Regions from separate parts of the Massilia sp. WG5 genome, predicted to be linked through region 1. Evidence: predicted binding sites of a transcription regulator. Region 1 holds the regulator's gene; the other holds the start of a gene.

Region 1 (6,471 bases):
TTGGCTTCCGGCGTCACGGCGTGCAGGTCGTACAGCGAGATGGTCTGGGCGGCGTCTTCCATCATGTCCAGGATGTCATCCATGCGGGTGATCAGCTTGTGGATGTCGTCGCGGTCCAGCGGGGTGATGAAGGTCTTGTGCAGCAGGTCGACGCAGGCGTAGGTGATCTTGTCCGCCTGTTTTTCGATGCTCTCCACGGCGTGGGTGCGGTTTTCCAGGTCGTCGAAATTGGTCATCAAGCCGACCATTTCCTGTGCACCCTTCACGCAGAGTGCGGCGTGCTGGTTGAACAGGTCGAAAAATTTGCCCTCCGTGGGCATCAGGCGTCCAAACATATGGTTCTCCGTTGTAAATCTCTTGGAACTTCATTAACGTTGCGGGTTTAACCACAACAAATCGTATTTTAGTTTTACTGGTTTTACTGCTCAGCGACAGGGGGCTTCGGAAACCGTAGCGAGCGGAAGCAATGGCGGCCGAGAAGCGCAGCCGTACTTGCGTACGGCGAGCATCGCAGGCCGCCAGAGCGACGCGCAGCAGGTTTACGAGCCCCCCACCACTAGTCGCCTTGGTAGATGGACAGACTGCCGCTGTAGTTGCCGAACTTGGTGTACATGCCCATCCAGGTCAGTCGCACCGCCCCGATCGGGCCGTTACGCTGCTTGCCGATGATGATCTCGGCGGTACCCTTGTCGGGCGAATCCGGGTTATAGACTTCGTCGCGGTACAGGAAGATGATGACGTCCGCATCCTGCTCGATAGCGCCGGATTCGCGCAGGTCGGACATGACCGGACGCTTGTTCGGGCGTTGTTCCAGCGATCGGTTCAGCTGGGACAGCGCGATCACCGGACAGCCCAGCTCCTTGGCCAGGCCCTTCAGGCTACGCGAAATTTCGGAAATCTCCGACGCGCGGTTGTCGCCCGGCTTCGATCCCTGCATCAGCTGCAGGTAGTCGACGATGATCAGGCCGAGCTTGCCGCACTGGCGCGCAAGGCGGCGCGCGCGGGCGCGCATCTCGATCGGGTTCAGCGCCGGCGTCTCGTCGATGAAGATCTGGGCATCGTTCATCTTCTGGATCGCATGCGTCAGGCGCGGCCAGTCCTCGTCGATCAGCTTGCCGGTACGCAGGCGGTGCTGGTCGAGCTGGCCGATCGAGCCGAGCATACGCATGGCGAGCTGGGTGCCGCCCATCTCCATCGAGAAGATCGCCACCGGCAGGCCGGCCTCGACCGCCACCGCCTCGCCGATGTTGACCGAGAACGCGGTCTTGCCCATCGACGGGCGGCCGGCGACGATGACGAGGTCGCCCGGCTGCAGGCCGGAAGTCATCTTGTCGAGGTCGATGAAGCCGGTCGGGACGCCGGTGATCTCGCCCTGGTTTTCGCGGCTGTAGAGTTCGTCGATGCGCTCGACCACCTGGGTCAGCAGCGGCTGCACCGGCAGCCAGCCCTGGGCGCCGCGGGCGCCCTGCTCCGCGATCGCGAAGATCCGCGATTCGGCTTCGTCGAGGATCTGCTTGACCTCGGCGCCCTGCGGATTGAAGGCCTTGGCCGAGACTTCGTCGGCGACGGTGATGAGCTGGCGCAGCACGCCGCGGTCGCGGACGATCTCGGCGTAACGGCGGATGTTGGCGGCAGATGGCGTATTCTGCGCCATCGCGTTGAGGTACTGCAGCCCGCCCACTTCCTCGGCCTTGCCGAGCTGGACGAGCGACTCGTACACGGTGATCACGTCGGCAGGCTTGCCGGCATTGATCAGGCGGACCATCTGTTCGAAGATGATCCGGTGGTCGTAGCGGTAGAAGTCCTCCGCATGCATGAAGTCGGCAATACGGTCCCACGCCGCATTATCGCGCAGCAGGCCGCCGATGACGGACTGTTCTGCTTCGATGGAATGCGGGGGAATGCGGAGCGACTCGATCTGCGGGTCTGCTGGGGTGTTCATGGCGCGAATTATACCCGTTTGCCACGAAGCGCTGAAAAGATTGGTGAGTTTCCTCAAATAAAAAAGCCGGGAGATCCCGGCTTTTTTCTCATTCTAGCAACAGAACGATTTAGGCAGCTTCGCCCACGACTGCGACGGTCACGTCAACGACGACGTCGGTGTGCAGAGCGACGGCAACCGGGTGCTCGCCGGTGGTCTTCAGCGGGCCGGTCGGCATGCGCACGTTGGCCTTCTCGACGGCGAAACCTTGCTTGCTCAGGGCTTCAGCGATGTCGAAGTTGGTCACGGAACCGAACAGACGGCCGTCCACGCCGGCTTTCTGGGCGATGGTGATGGTCATGCCGTTCAGCTTGTCGCCCTGGCCTTGTGCGGCTGCCAGTTTCTCGGCGGCTGCCTTTTCCAGTTCGGCGCGCTTGACTTCGAATTCGGCCACAGCGGCTTGGGTAGCGCGGCGGGCCATTTTTTGCGGGATCAGGAAGTTACGTGCGTAACCGTCCTTGACCTTGACCACGTCGCCCAGGTTACCGACGTTGACGACTTTTTCCAGCAGGATGACTTGCATATTATTCTCCAGTATACGTGTCGTGACCGACGATTAAGCGTTGTGCAGGTCGGTGTACGGCAGCAGGGCCAGGTAGCGGGCGCGCTTGATGGCGGTATCCACTTGGCGCTGGTAGTGCGCCTTGGTGCCGGTCAGGCGAGCCGGCATGATCTTGCCGTTTTCCTGGACGAAATCCTTCAGGGTGTCGACGTCTTTGTAGTCAACCTGTTCCACGCCTGCAGCGGTGAAGCGGCAGAATTTCTTGCGCTTGAACAGCGGGTTCTGCTGTTTGCGCTTCAGTTTTTCCTTGGCCTTGTTTTTGTCGAACTTTTTACCGAATGCCATTTGAGGCTCCTGTATCTAAATGTGTGCCCGCGAATTCTTACGCGGCGGCACTGAAATCAATGATGTGAAACACCAGGGCTTTGCTGTTGCGGTTCTTCCTGGCCAAGAATCCCTTGAACCGGTGTACCGCACCCAGTTCCGCATCGGCAAACCGGGCCGAGATGTCGCCCGCGGCAAGCGCGGAAATCTCGAACTCGACCTGCCTGGCGATCCCCGCCTCCGTCTGCTGCGACCCGTGTTGCAGGGTGCCGCTGACGATGGGAATGCCGGCCGGGGTGTAGCGCAGGGTATCGCGTTCCGCGATGCTTGCGACCAGCAACAGCTCGTTCACTGCCCGTGCGCGCTTCTTTCTTAAGATTAAGAATTAAGCGGCTGCGGCCGGGGCAGCTGCCTGCTCGGCGCGGTGGCTCTTGGCTGCGTCTTCGCGCTGGACCGACTTCATCATCGGCGACGGTGCGGTTTCGGCCTTCTTCATCTTGACGGTCAGATGACGCAGCACGGCATCATTGAATTTGAATGCGGTTTCCAGCTCGACCAGGGTCTCGTTGTCGCACTCGATGTTCATGCAGATGTAGTGTGCCTTCGGCAGCTTCTGGATCTGGTAAGCCATTTGACGGCGGCCCCAGTCTTCGACGCGGTGGATGTTACCGCCGCGCGAGGTGACCGTGGTCTTGTAGCGCTCGATCATCGCCGGGACCTGCTCGCTCTGGTCCGGGTGGACGATAAATACGATTTCATAATGACGCATGCAACACTCCTTAAGGACGTTTAAACAAATGCCCACCTCGGCGTCAAGACGAGTGTGGGAAGGGAAAGCCCGACATTATAACCGCAAAAACGTCAAGAGCTCAATCGCCTTGTGCGGTCCGGCAGGAATCGGCTGTGCCCGCCAGGCAAAAAAAACCGGCAAAAACCACGGATTCCCCTTGCGCCCGGCGCAATACTGTACAAAAATACAGGGTATCGGGCCCTGCTCGCACACGCTCACCTAAGCTTCCAAGCTCTCAAGCTCACTACACCATGCTCAAGCTCACCGCACGGCAAGAACAGATCCTCAACCTGATCAAGGAAGCCATCGACAACACCGGCTTTCCGCCGACCCGCGCCGAAATCGCGCAGGAGCTTGGTTTCCGCTCGGCCAACGCCGCCGAGGAACACCTGCAAGCCCTGGCGCGCAAAGGCGCGATCGAAATCTCCCCGGGCACTTCGCGCGGCATCCGCCTGGTCGGCGCCGCCGCCAGCGAGCCCGCAGCGGTGCCGGCCGTCCCGGCCGCCCTGCTGATGTCCCTGCCCCTGGTCGGCCGCGTCGCCGCGGGTTCGCCCATCCTGGCCCAGGAACACGTCGAAGCGACCTACTCGGTCGACCCGGCCATGTTCTCGAGCAAGCCCGACTTCCTGCTGAAGGTGAAGGGCTGGTCGATGCGCGACGCCGGCATCTGCGATGGCGACTTCCTGGCAGTCAAGAAAGTGGATTCGGCCAAGAACGGCCAGATCGTGGTCGCCCGCATCGGCGACGAAGTCACCGTCAAGCGCTACCGCAAGAACGGCGGCACCATCGAACTGCTGCCGGAAAACCCGGAATTCTCCGTCATCACGGTCGACCCGCAGAACGACGAGTTCGCACTCGAAGGCCTGGCCGTCGGCCTGCTGCGCTCCTGGCACTAGAAAGTCGAGGCCGGCAAGGCCTCGGCTTCTCGGTTGCTCAGTTGTTCACGCGGTTCTTGCGCCGGTCCTCGAGTTCACGCTCGCGTTCCAGGGTCGGCGTGCTCTTCACGATGTCGTTGTGTTCCTTCACCCAGGCATCGGTGGCATCCCGCCACGCGGCAAAGTCCGCCAGCACGAGCTTGGCCTTGACCTGGGCGCTTTCGGTCAGGTTCGCATACACGTCGGCCAAGCGCTTTTCCGCCCGCGCCATTTCCGCTTTATTGATCAGCTTCGCCACATCGGCAGGGATGCGCTTGGTCAGCGGCGACGCCTCGTTCAGGGCGCGCGCCTGGGCATTGTAGCAATCCTGCCACTTCGTCATATTGGCTGACACCCGTTCGATCTCGTCGTTCTGTTTCGAGACAGCGGGAAAGTGCGGCGTTGGGCAACGGTACTGGCCGCCCTGCAGGTCGGAGCCATCGTAACGGTCGACCCAGTAGTCGATGTCGGCGCGGCGTTCGGTGCGCTGGCGCATCACGTCCAGCGACGCGATGGCGACCGGATTCCCCTTCGCGGCCGCCTTGCGGAACCAGGCCTCGGCCTTGGCCTCGTCGACGGCGCCGGCTTCTCCATACCAGTACATCTCGCCCAGGTGCTGCTGGGCCTCGACGTTACCGGCGTTCGCCAGTTTGGTATAGCGCTGCAGGGCAGCCGGAAAGTCCTTGTTGGCAAATGCCGCGTTGGCGGCTGCGAGCTCGTCGGCGTAGCAGCTTCCCGCCAACAGCATGCTCAGGCAAAAAACGACAGTCTTCACGTGCGATCGGTCCAGACAGTTGAGTAATGGCACATCATATCGCCTGAACCGGCATGTGCCAATTACTCAAATGTAAGGGCAAGCTCAGTGATTTGCCGGGTTGGCGCCCCGCGGCGCATTGGCCAGCGACTGGTTCGACTCGTAGGTCTGGCGCAGGCCGGTCGCAATTTCCAGCTTGTTGCGCGCCGTTGCCTCTTCCGTCTTCTTGTTCGCATCCGCCACATACGCGTTGGTGGCGTTGGTCCAGGCGTCGCGCTTGGCCAGGATGGTGGAGGCGTTATCGCCCATCGAGCGCGCCACGCTGGCGAATACCTGGTCCAGGTGCGACTGGGTCTGCTCGATCTCGGCCGGCGTCATCATGTCGAGCACATCCTTGGGCACGTGCTTCAATACCGGGGTCATGCCCTGCATATTCGCCACCGCGCCGTTATAGCATGCCTGCCACGCTGCAACGTCATCCGTCACTTTCTTGATTTCGGAATTGGTTTTTGAAATAACGGGAATATCGGGCGCGACACAATTGTATTTACCGGAAGTCAGGTCTTCGCCTTTATAGCCCTTCATCCAATAAACGATTTCATTTCCGCGCGTTTCGCGGCGCTTCAAGGATTGCAGCGATTCGGCCGCATCCTTGTTGCCGGCCGCAGCCGATTTCTCGAACCATGCCGCCGCCTTCTTCAGATCGGAAGAAGTACCGTCGCCAAACCAGTACATTTCCCCCAGTCGAAATTGTGCTTCTGCATTGCCTGCTTCGGCCAGCCGGGCATAGATTGGCAGTGCCCGGCCATAATCCTTAGCATTCAACAACTTATTTGCTTCATTCAAATCGTCGGCGAATGCAATGCCGGAAATCAGCATTAAAGATACGCAGAATAACTTTTTCATCTGAATCTCCACATGTTGGGCAATGAAAGCCCATAGTATGTAGAGACTGCTATAAACTCAAGCCGATTTGCATAAGGCGGCTTCTATTATTCCGCAGATAATGCTTCGCCAAAATCGCGCAGCAAGTCCTGCGTATCCTCGATACCCACCGACACCCGGATCAGCGACTCGGCGATACCCATGCTGGCGCGGCGCTCGGGCCCCATCTCGAAGAAGATCGTGTGCGCGACCGGGATCACCAGCGTGCGCGTATCGCCCAGGTTGGATGCCGGGACCGCGATCTGCAGGCGATTCAGGTAA
Region 2 (6,471 bases), 1.3 Mb from region 1:
ACCGGCGCCATGATCCCGTACGAGATCGCGAATTCGGATGCGCTGTTCAACTTCGGCTTCGCCTGCGGCGTGGCGCAAACGCTGCCGCCTGGCGTGTACGTGGCGATGAACGGCACCATTTTTACGTGGGACAACGTCACCAAGAACCGCGCCGCCGGCGTGTTCCAGCAGCGCTGACCCGACAGGATTTCTGGACGGCTATCGAGCGCTGCGCGTTTTCGTCAATTTCTACAATGCTCCTTCACGCGAATGCAGGAGGAGCAAACAATGAACGAGCAACGCCCGCCCCTGACCACCCGCCAGGGCCATCCCGTCCGCGACAATCAATCACTGCGCTCGGTTGGCGAGCGCGGTCCGGCCACGCTGGAAAACTACCAGTTCATCGAAAAGATCACCCACTTCGACCGCGAGCGCATCCCCGAGCGCGTGGTGCATGCGCGTGGCACCGGCGCCCACGGCTATTTCGAAGCCTACGGCAAGATCGGTGACGAGCCGGCCAGCAAATACACGCGCGCCCGCGTGCTCAACGAAACAGGCGTGCAGACGCCGGTGTTCGTGCGCTTCTCGACCGTGATCGGCGCCAAGGAATCCCCGGAAACGGCGCGCGACCCGCGCGGCTTCGCCGTCAAGCTGAAGACCGTCGATGGCAACTGGGACCTGGTCGGCAATAACCTGAAGGTCTTCTTCATCCGCGACGCGATCAAGTTCCCGGACATGATCCACGCCTTCAAGCCCGACCCCGTCACCAACCAGCAGGAGCCGTGGCGCTTCTACGACTTCATCTGCAATCATCCGGAAGCCCTGCACATGGTCACCTGGGTCAAGAGCCCATGGGGCATCCCGGCCAACTACCGCGAGATGGAAGGCTCGGGCGTGAACACCTACAAGCTGGTGAACGACCAGGGCATCGCCCACCTCGTGAAATTCCACTGGCAGCCGAAACAGGGCGTGCGCAACCTGACGGCGCAACAGGCGGCCGAGATCCAGGGCCAGGACACCAGCCACGCCACCCGCGACCTGTACGAGGCGATCGAGCGCGGCGAATTCCCGGAGTGGGAATTCTGCGTGCAGCTGATGAGCGACGGCGAACACCCCGAGCTCGATTTCGACCCGCTGGACGACACCAAGCGCTGGCCGGAAGACCGGTTCCCGCTGCTGCCGGTGGGCCGCATGGTGCTCAACAAGAACCCGGACAATGTGTTCGCCGAAACCGAGCAGTCGGCCTTCGGCACCGGCGTGCTGGTCGACGGCGTCGACTTCTCGGACGACAAGATGCTGCAGGGCCGCACCCTCTCCTATTCCGACACCCAGCGCTACCGGGTCGGTCCGAACTACCTGCAGCTGCCGATCAACGCTCCCCAGGAGGGCGCGCGCGCCCGCACCAACCAGCGCGACGGCCAGATGGCGTATTACGTCGACGGCGGCGGCGAGGACAAGCACATCAACTACGAACCCAGCCTGCTGGGCGGCCTGCAGGAAGCGCCGGCGCCGCAGAAGGACTACCACCAGTACGTGCAGGGCCACCTGGGCCGCTACCAGACCACGACGACCGCGTCCGACTACAAGCAGGCCGGCGATCGCTACCGTACGTTCGAGGACTGGGAGCGCGACGAGCTGGTGAACAACGTCGGCGGCGACCTCAAGAAGTGCCCGGAAATCATCCAGCTGCGCATGGTGTGGCACCTGTGGCACTGCGACGAGGACTACGGCCGCCGCGTGGCGCAGGTGGCCGGCATCGACCTCGAGAAGGCCAGGGCCCTGCCGCCGCTGCCGGGCAAGCCGGCGCCGCACCAGAACCGCGAAGGGGCGACTTATACCGGCGGCGTGCCGGAGCACCCAGGCGGGGAGAAGGAGCCGTCGACGTCGGAGGAAGTCGCGGCGAAATGAACTCAGCCCGTCGTCCCCGCGGAGGCGGTGACGACGGGCTGGAAGCGGGAACGACGGGTAGTGCTTACGCCTTGGCTTCCCCGCCCAGCGCCTCGACCAGGTCCGCCATCATCTTCGACAGCTCACCGGTCATCAGCATGATGTCGTTATCGAAACGCTCGTCATCGCTGTAGGTGATGGTTTCGTTTTCCTTGATCACGTCGAGCGGCTTGACGCCCTTGACCGCCAGCGATTCGGTCAGCACGAAGGAGACGCGGCTGTTCCAGGTCATGGCCAGGCGGGTGCACTGCTTGCCGGCGGCGATGTGGCGGCGGATGTCTTCCGGGTCCAGCGAATGCTTCACGTAACGGACCGCGGCCTTGCTCTCGCCGGTGGCGCGCAGCTCGGTGTCCTGGTCGATCGTGAAATTGTACGGCGCCTCGTCCGATTCCAGCCAGCCGGTCATCACGGCCACCGGCGAGCTTTGTACGCGCAGCGATTCCAGCGGCAGCTTGTCGACCGCCTTCAGCAGCAGCTTGATCACGTCGTCGGCCTTGGACGGGCTGGCGGCGTCGATCACCAGCCAGCCGTTGACCGGATCGATCCAGGTCCAGACATTGCTGCGGATCGAAAATGCGCGCGGCAGCAGTTCGTCGGCCACGCGTTCCTTCAATTCCTTCATCGCTTTCTTACCCGGCGGGAAGCCCTGCTGCTCTTCCAGCTCGGCCGCACGGGCCTTGGCCACCTGGGTGATCACCGAACCCGGCAGCAGCTTCTTCTCGGTGCCGAGCATCATCAGCATCTGCTTGTTCACTTCGTGGACCAGCTTGCCGTTGCCGCGCGGCGAATCCCAGCCCTGGCGCAGCAGTTCATTGCTGCTGGCCGGCGTGAAGGCCTGCGATTGCAGCGCTTCTTCCATTTGTTCGGCGGTAAATGCCCACGGTGCGGGCAGACGGTAGATCTGAAGATTCTTGAACCACATACCTTGCTTTCGGTTATCCAGCTAATTTCGGGGGAACGACATTCTACACGCTGCCGGTCGGCAATTTTCACCCGGCAGGGCAGGCTTTTTCAATGTGTTGCTCGTTCGTCAAACAGACTGAGCTGCTCGACTTGTTCGGTGTCGGCCAGGCGCACGCCGACGCCCAGCAGGCGCACCGGGCGGCTGGCGCGCAGCCAGCCGGTTTCCATCAGGTGCGTGTAGATCGCCAGGTTCGGCGCGTAGCCGACGCACTCCACCGTCGTCTGCTGGAAATCGTTGAATTTCAGTTTCACGAACAGCTTGTTGATGAATTTTTCAGCATTGTTGCGCCTGATCCTGCCCTGCAGCTGCTCCATCAGTTCCGGCAACAGGGCCAGGCAGGCGGGCAGGTCCGGCACGTCCGGCGTATAGGTTTCCTCGGTGCTGATCGACTTGCGCTCGCGCACCGGATTCACTTCGCGAAAGTCGATGCCGCGGCACAGGTCGTGCAGGCGGGCGCCGAAGGACCCGAAATGCTCTTGCAGCTTCGCCATGCTCCAGCTGCGCAGGTCGGCGCAGGTCTGCACGCCCAGCCCGTTCATCTTGGCGGCCGTGACCTTGCCGACGCCATGCAGTTTTTTGACCGGCAGCGCCGCCACGAAGGCGTCGACTTCATCCGGGCGCACCAGGAACAGGCCGTCCGGCTTGTTCCAGTCGCTGGCGATCTTGGCCACGAACTTGCTGGGCGCCACCCCGGCCGACGCCGTGATGCCGACGGTCTCGAAGATGCGCTGCCGGATCTCCTGCGCGATCAGGGTCGCGCTGCCCTTGCAGTGCTTCGATGCCGTGACGTCCAGGTAGGCCTCGTCGAGCGACAGCGGTTCCACGAGTTCTGTGTAGTCGCGGTAGATGTCCATGATCTGGGTTGACGCGATCCGGTACTTCTCCATGTTCGGCGGGATCAGGCGCAGTTCCGGGCACAGCTTCATCGCCTGCCCGGTGGCCATCGCCGAATGGATGCCGTAGCGGCGCGCTTCGTAGTTGCAGGTGGCGATCACGCCGCGCTGGTCCGCCCGTCCCCCGACCGCCAGCGGCCGGCCGCGCAGCGACGGATCATCCCGCATCTCGACGGATGCGTAGAAACAGTCGCAATCGCAGTGGATGATCTTGCGGATAGGAGCATTCATACTGTAATTGCATACAGTATCGAGGGAAAGCAGAAATGATGCAAGACTGAAACACGCAAAAAAGGCGCGCAACTTTCGCCGCGCGCCTTGATCAGCGTATCGAAGCGCTTACCAGGTGAACTTCAGCTGGTAGGTCGCGCCATAGCCGCCCGCGTGGTAGCGCACGCGGATGTAGCGCGGCTGCGTGGTGGTCGCGGTATTGGTGACCGATACCGCGTCCGTCGTCGCCGGACCGTTGGTGCTCTGCGCCAGCTGGGTGCCGCCGCTGTTGTAGGCATACAGGTCATAGTCCGATCCGCTGCCGCTGGGGCCCATGGTCAAGGTCGCGCTCAGGGTCTTGCCGGCCGGGACCTGAACGACGAAATAATCGTTGTCGGTCGTGCCGTACAAGGTGCCGGTGACCACGGTGCCGGAAACCTTCACCGCGTTGGCAGTCGAGATGTAGTTGTTCGACTCCACCTCGCTCTGGGTCGGGGCCGTAACCGTCGCGGTGGCCATCACGGCGTTCACGGCCGCGGCCGCGTCGACGATGCCGGCGCCGCAACCCGAGCAGGCCGCCGGGAAGGCGCGTGCGGTCGCTTTCAGCTTGGCTTCGACTTCGTCCGGGGTCAGGTTCGGGTTCTTCGACAGCATCAGGGCGGCCACGCCGGCCACGTGCGGGGTCGCCATCGAGGTGCCCATCATGTAGCCGTAGTTATCGCCCGCCGGGGTGGTGGTGCCGGCGTTCCAGGTCGACAGGATCGCGCCGCCGCTGTCGCCGCCCGGCGCCGCCACGTCGACCACCGTGCCGTAGTTCGAATACGAGGCCTTGCCGCCGCTACGGTTCACCGCCGCCACCGTGATCACGCCGGCGCAATTGGCCGGGTTCGAATTGGACGCATTGGTGTTCGAGTTGCCGGCCGCGACCACGACCACGGCGCCGCGCGAACGTGCGCTGTTGATCGCGTTCTGGGTGGTGGTGTCGCAGGCGCCGCTGCCGCCCAGCGACAGGTTCAGCACGCGCGCCTTGTTCGCATTGGCCGGGGCGCCGGTGACGGCGCCGCCGGAGGCCCAGACGATGGCGTCGGCGATGTCCGAGGTATAGCCGCCGCACTTGCCCAGCACGCGCACCGGGACGATCTTGGCGCCGAAGGCGACGCCGGCCACGCCGACGCCGTTGCCGGTCCTGGCCGCGATGGTGCCGGCCACGTGGGTGCCGTGCCAGCTCGATGCCTCGTCCTGGGCCGGCATGCCGCCGCCGCACTGGCCGGCAACGGTGTTGTCGCCGACGTCGCTGGCGTCGCTGTCGCGGCCGTTGCCGTCGCCGGCAATGCTGGCGCTGGCGATGAAGTCATAGCCCGGCAGGATCTGGCCGCTCAGGTCGGCGTGCGGGCGGTAGCCGGTGTCGATCACGGCCACGTTGATGCCGGCGCCGGTCGATTTGTCCCAGGCGGCCGGCAGGTTCAGGCCGGCCTTGGCTTCGTAGTAGTGCCACTGCTGGCTGTACATGGGATCGTTCGGCACGTACAGCGGCGTCATGATGCGGTCCGGTTCCGCGTACTCGACGTCCGGATCGCGCGTCTTCAGCTCGGCGGCCAGGGTGCGGGCTTCGTCCAGCGACATCGTGCGGCTGAGCTGCATCACGTTGGCGCCGGTGGCGGTCGCGCGCAGCGCGCGCATGGTGGCGCCGAGCTGCTGGCCGGCACGGGCCTGCAGGGCCTGGCGCGCAGCCGACATGGCGCGCGGCGGCACGGCGCCCTTTGAATTGTCGACCGCATCCTTGTACTTGACGATCAGGCGGTCGGTCTGGGTAATGACCTTGCTTGGTGGCGCATCCGACGGCGCGGCATGGGCCGCCAGCGAGCCGAAGGCGACGAGGGCTGCGGCGCAGATTTTCAACACGGGAGACATCTTGTGGTGCGTCATGCTTGCTTCCTCTTTCCAATTTACTGAACAGGGAAGCGTAACGAAAAGCGGCCCGCTTGGGGCCGCTTTAGGGGTTTTCACCACAGAAAAATTTTTGATAAGTAATTGATTGATAAAGGAAATTAGTTCCTAAGAGTACTTTCCTTTACAGACAATCCACTTACCAGCTCAGCTTCAGGGTGTACTTGCCGCTGGTCGAACCGGTGCCGCCGCTGTAGTACACCACGCGCACGTAAGCGGACACGGTGGTGGTACCGTTATTGATCACGCTTGTCGAATCCACCGAGCCGGCGCCGTTGGTGCTCGATGTCACCTGGGTGCCGGCGCTGTTGTAGATGTACAGGTCGTAGTCGGAGGTCGAGTTCGGCGTCAGGGTCGAGGTCAGGGTCTTGCCGGCCGGGAGTTGCACCAGGAAGTAGTCCGTATCGGTGCTGCTGGACATGGTGCCGTTGACCGTGGTGCCCGAGGTCGACACCGTGTTGGCGGTGCTGATCGTGTTGTTCGACTCGGTTTCCGAGATCGTCGTGCCGGTGCCGCCGGTGCCGGTGCCGG

What was found. Region 1 encodes LexA, which represses DNA repair genes until DNA is damaged. Its sites were predicted from a motif close to ACTGTATNNNNATACAGT; they were not measured.
Region 2: the regulator LexA is predicted to act here: its motif matches at 4,015-4,032, upstream of dinB (DNA polymerase IV).

Annotation. Positions count from the first base shown of each region.
Region 1 is NZ_CP012640.2:1,884,978-1,891,448, forward strand. It holds gene AM586_RS08395 (DUF47 domain-containing protein) at 1-335, opposite strand, end outside; gene AM586_RS08400 (replicative DNA helicase) at 557-1,942, opposite strand; gene rplI (50S ribosomal protein L9) at 2,052-2,504, opposite strand; gene rpsR (30S ribosomal protein S18) at 2,538-2,828, opposite strand; gene priB (primosomal replication protein N) at 2,866-3,159, opposite strand; gene rpsF (30S ribosomal protein S6) at 3,193-3,576, opposite strand; gene lexA (transcriptional repressor LexA) at 3,849-4,493, shown strand; gene AM586_RS08430 (tetratricopeptide repeat protein) at 4,531-5,286, opposite strand; gene AM586_RS08435 (tetratricopeptide repeat protein) at 5,371-6,171, opposite strand; gene AM586_RS08440 (cystathionine gamma-synthase family protein) at 6,258-6,471, opposite strand, start outside.
Region 2 is NZ_CP012640.2:3,221,925-3,228,395, forward strand. It holds gene AM586_RS14350 (asparaginase domain-containing protein) at 1-177, shown strand, start outside; gene AM586_RS14355 (catalase) at 268-1,887, shown strand; gene AM586_RS14360 (recombination-associated protein RdgC) at 1,952-2,848, opposite strand; gene dinB (DNA polymerase IV) at 2,938-4,014, opposite strand; gene AM586_RS14370 (S8 family serine peptidase) at 4,123-5,919, opposite strand; gene AM586_RS14375 (S8 family peptidase) at 6,080-6,471, opposite strand, start outside.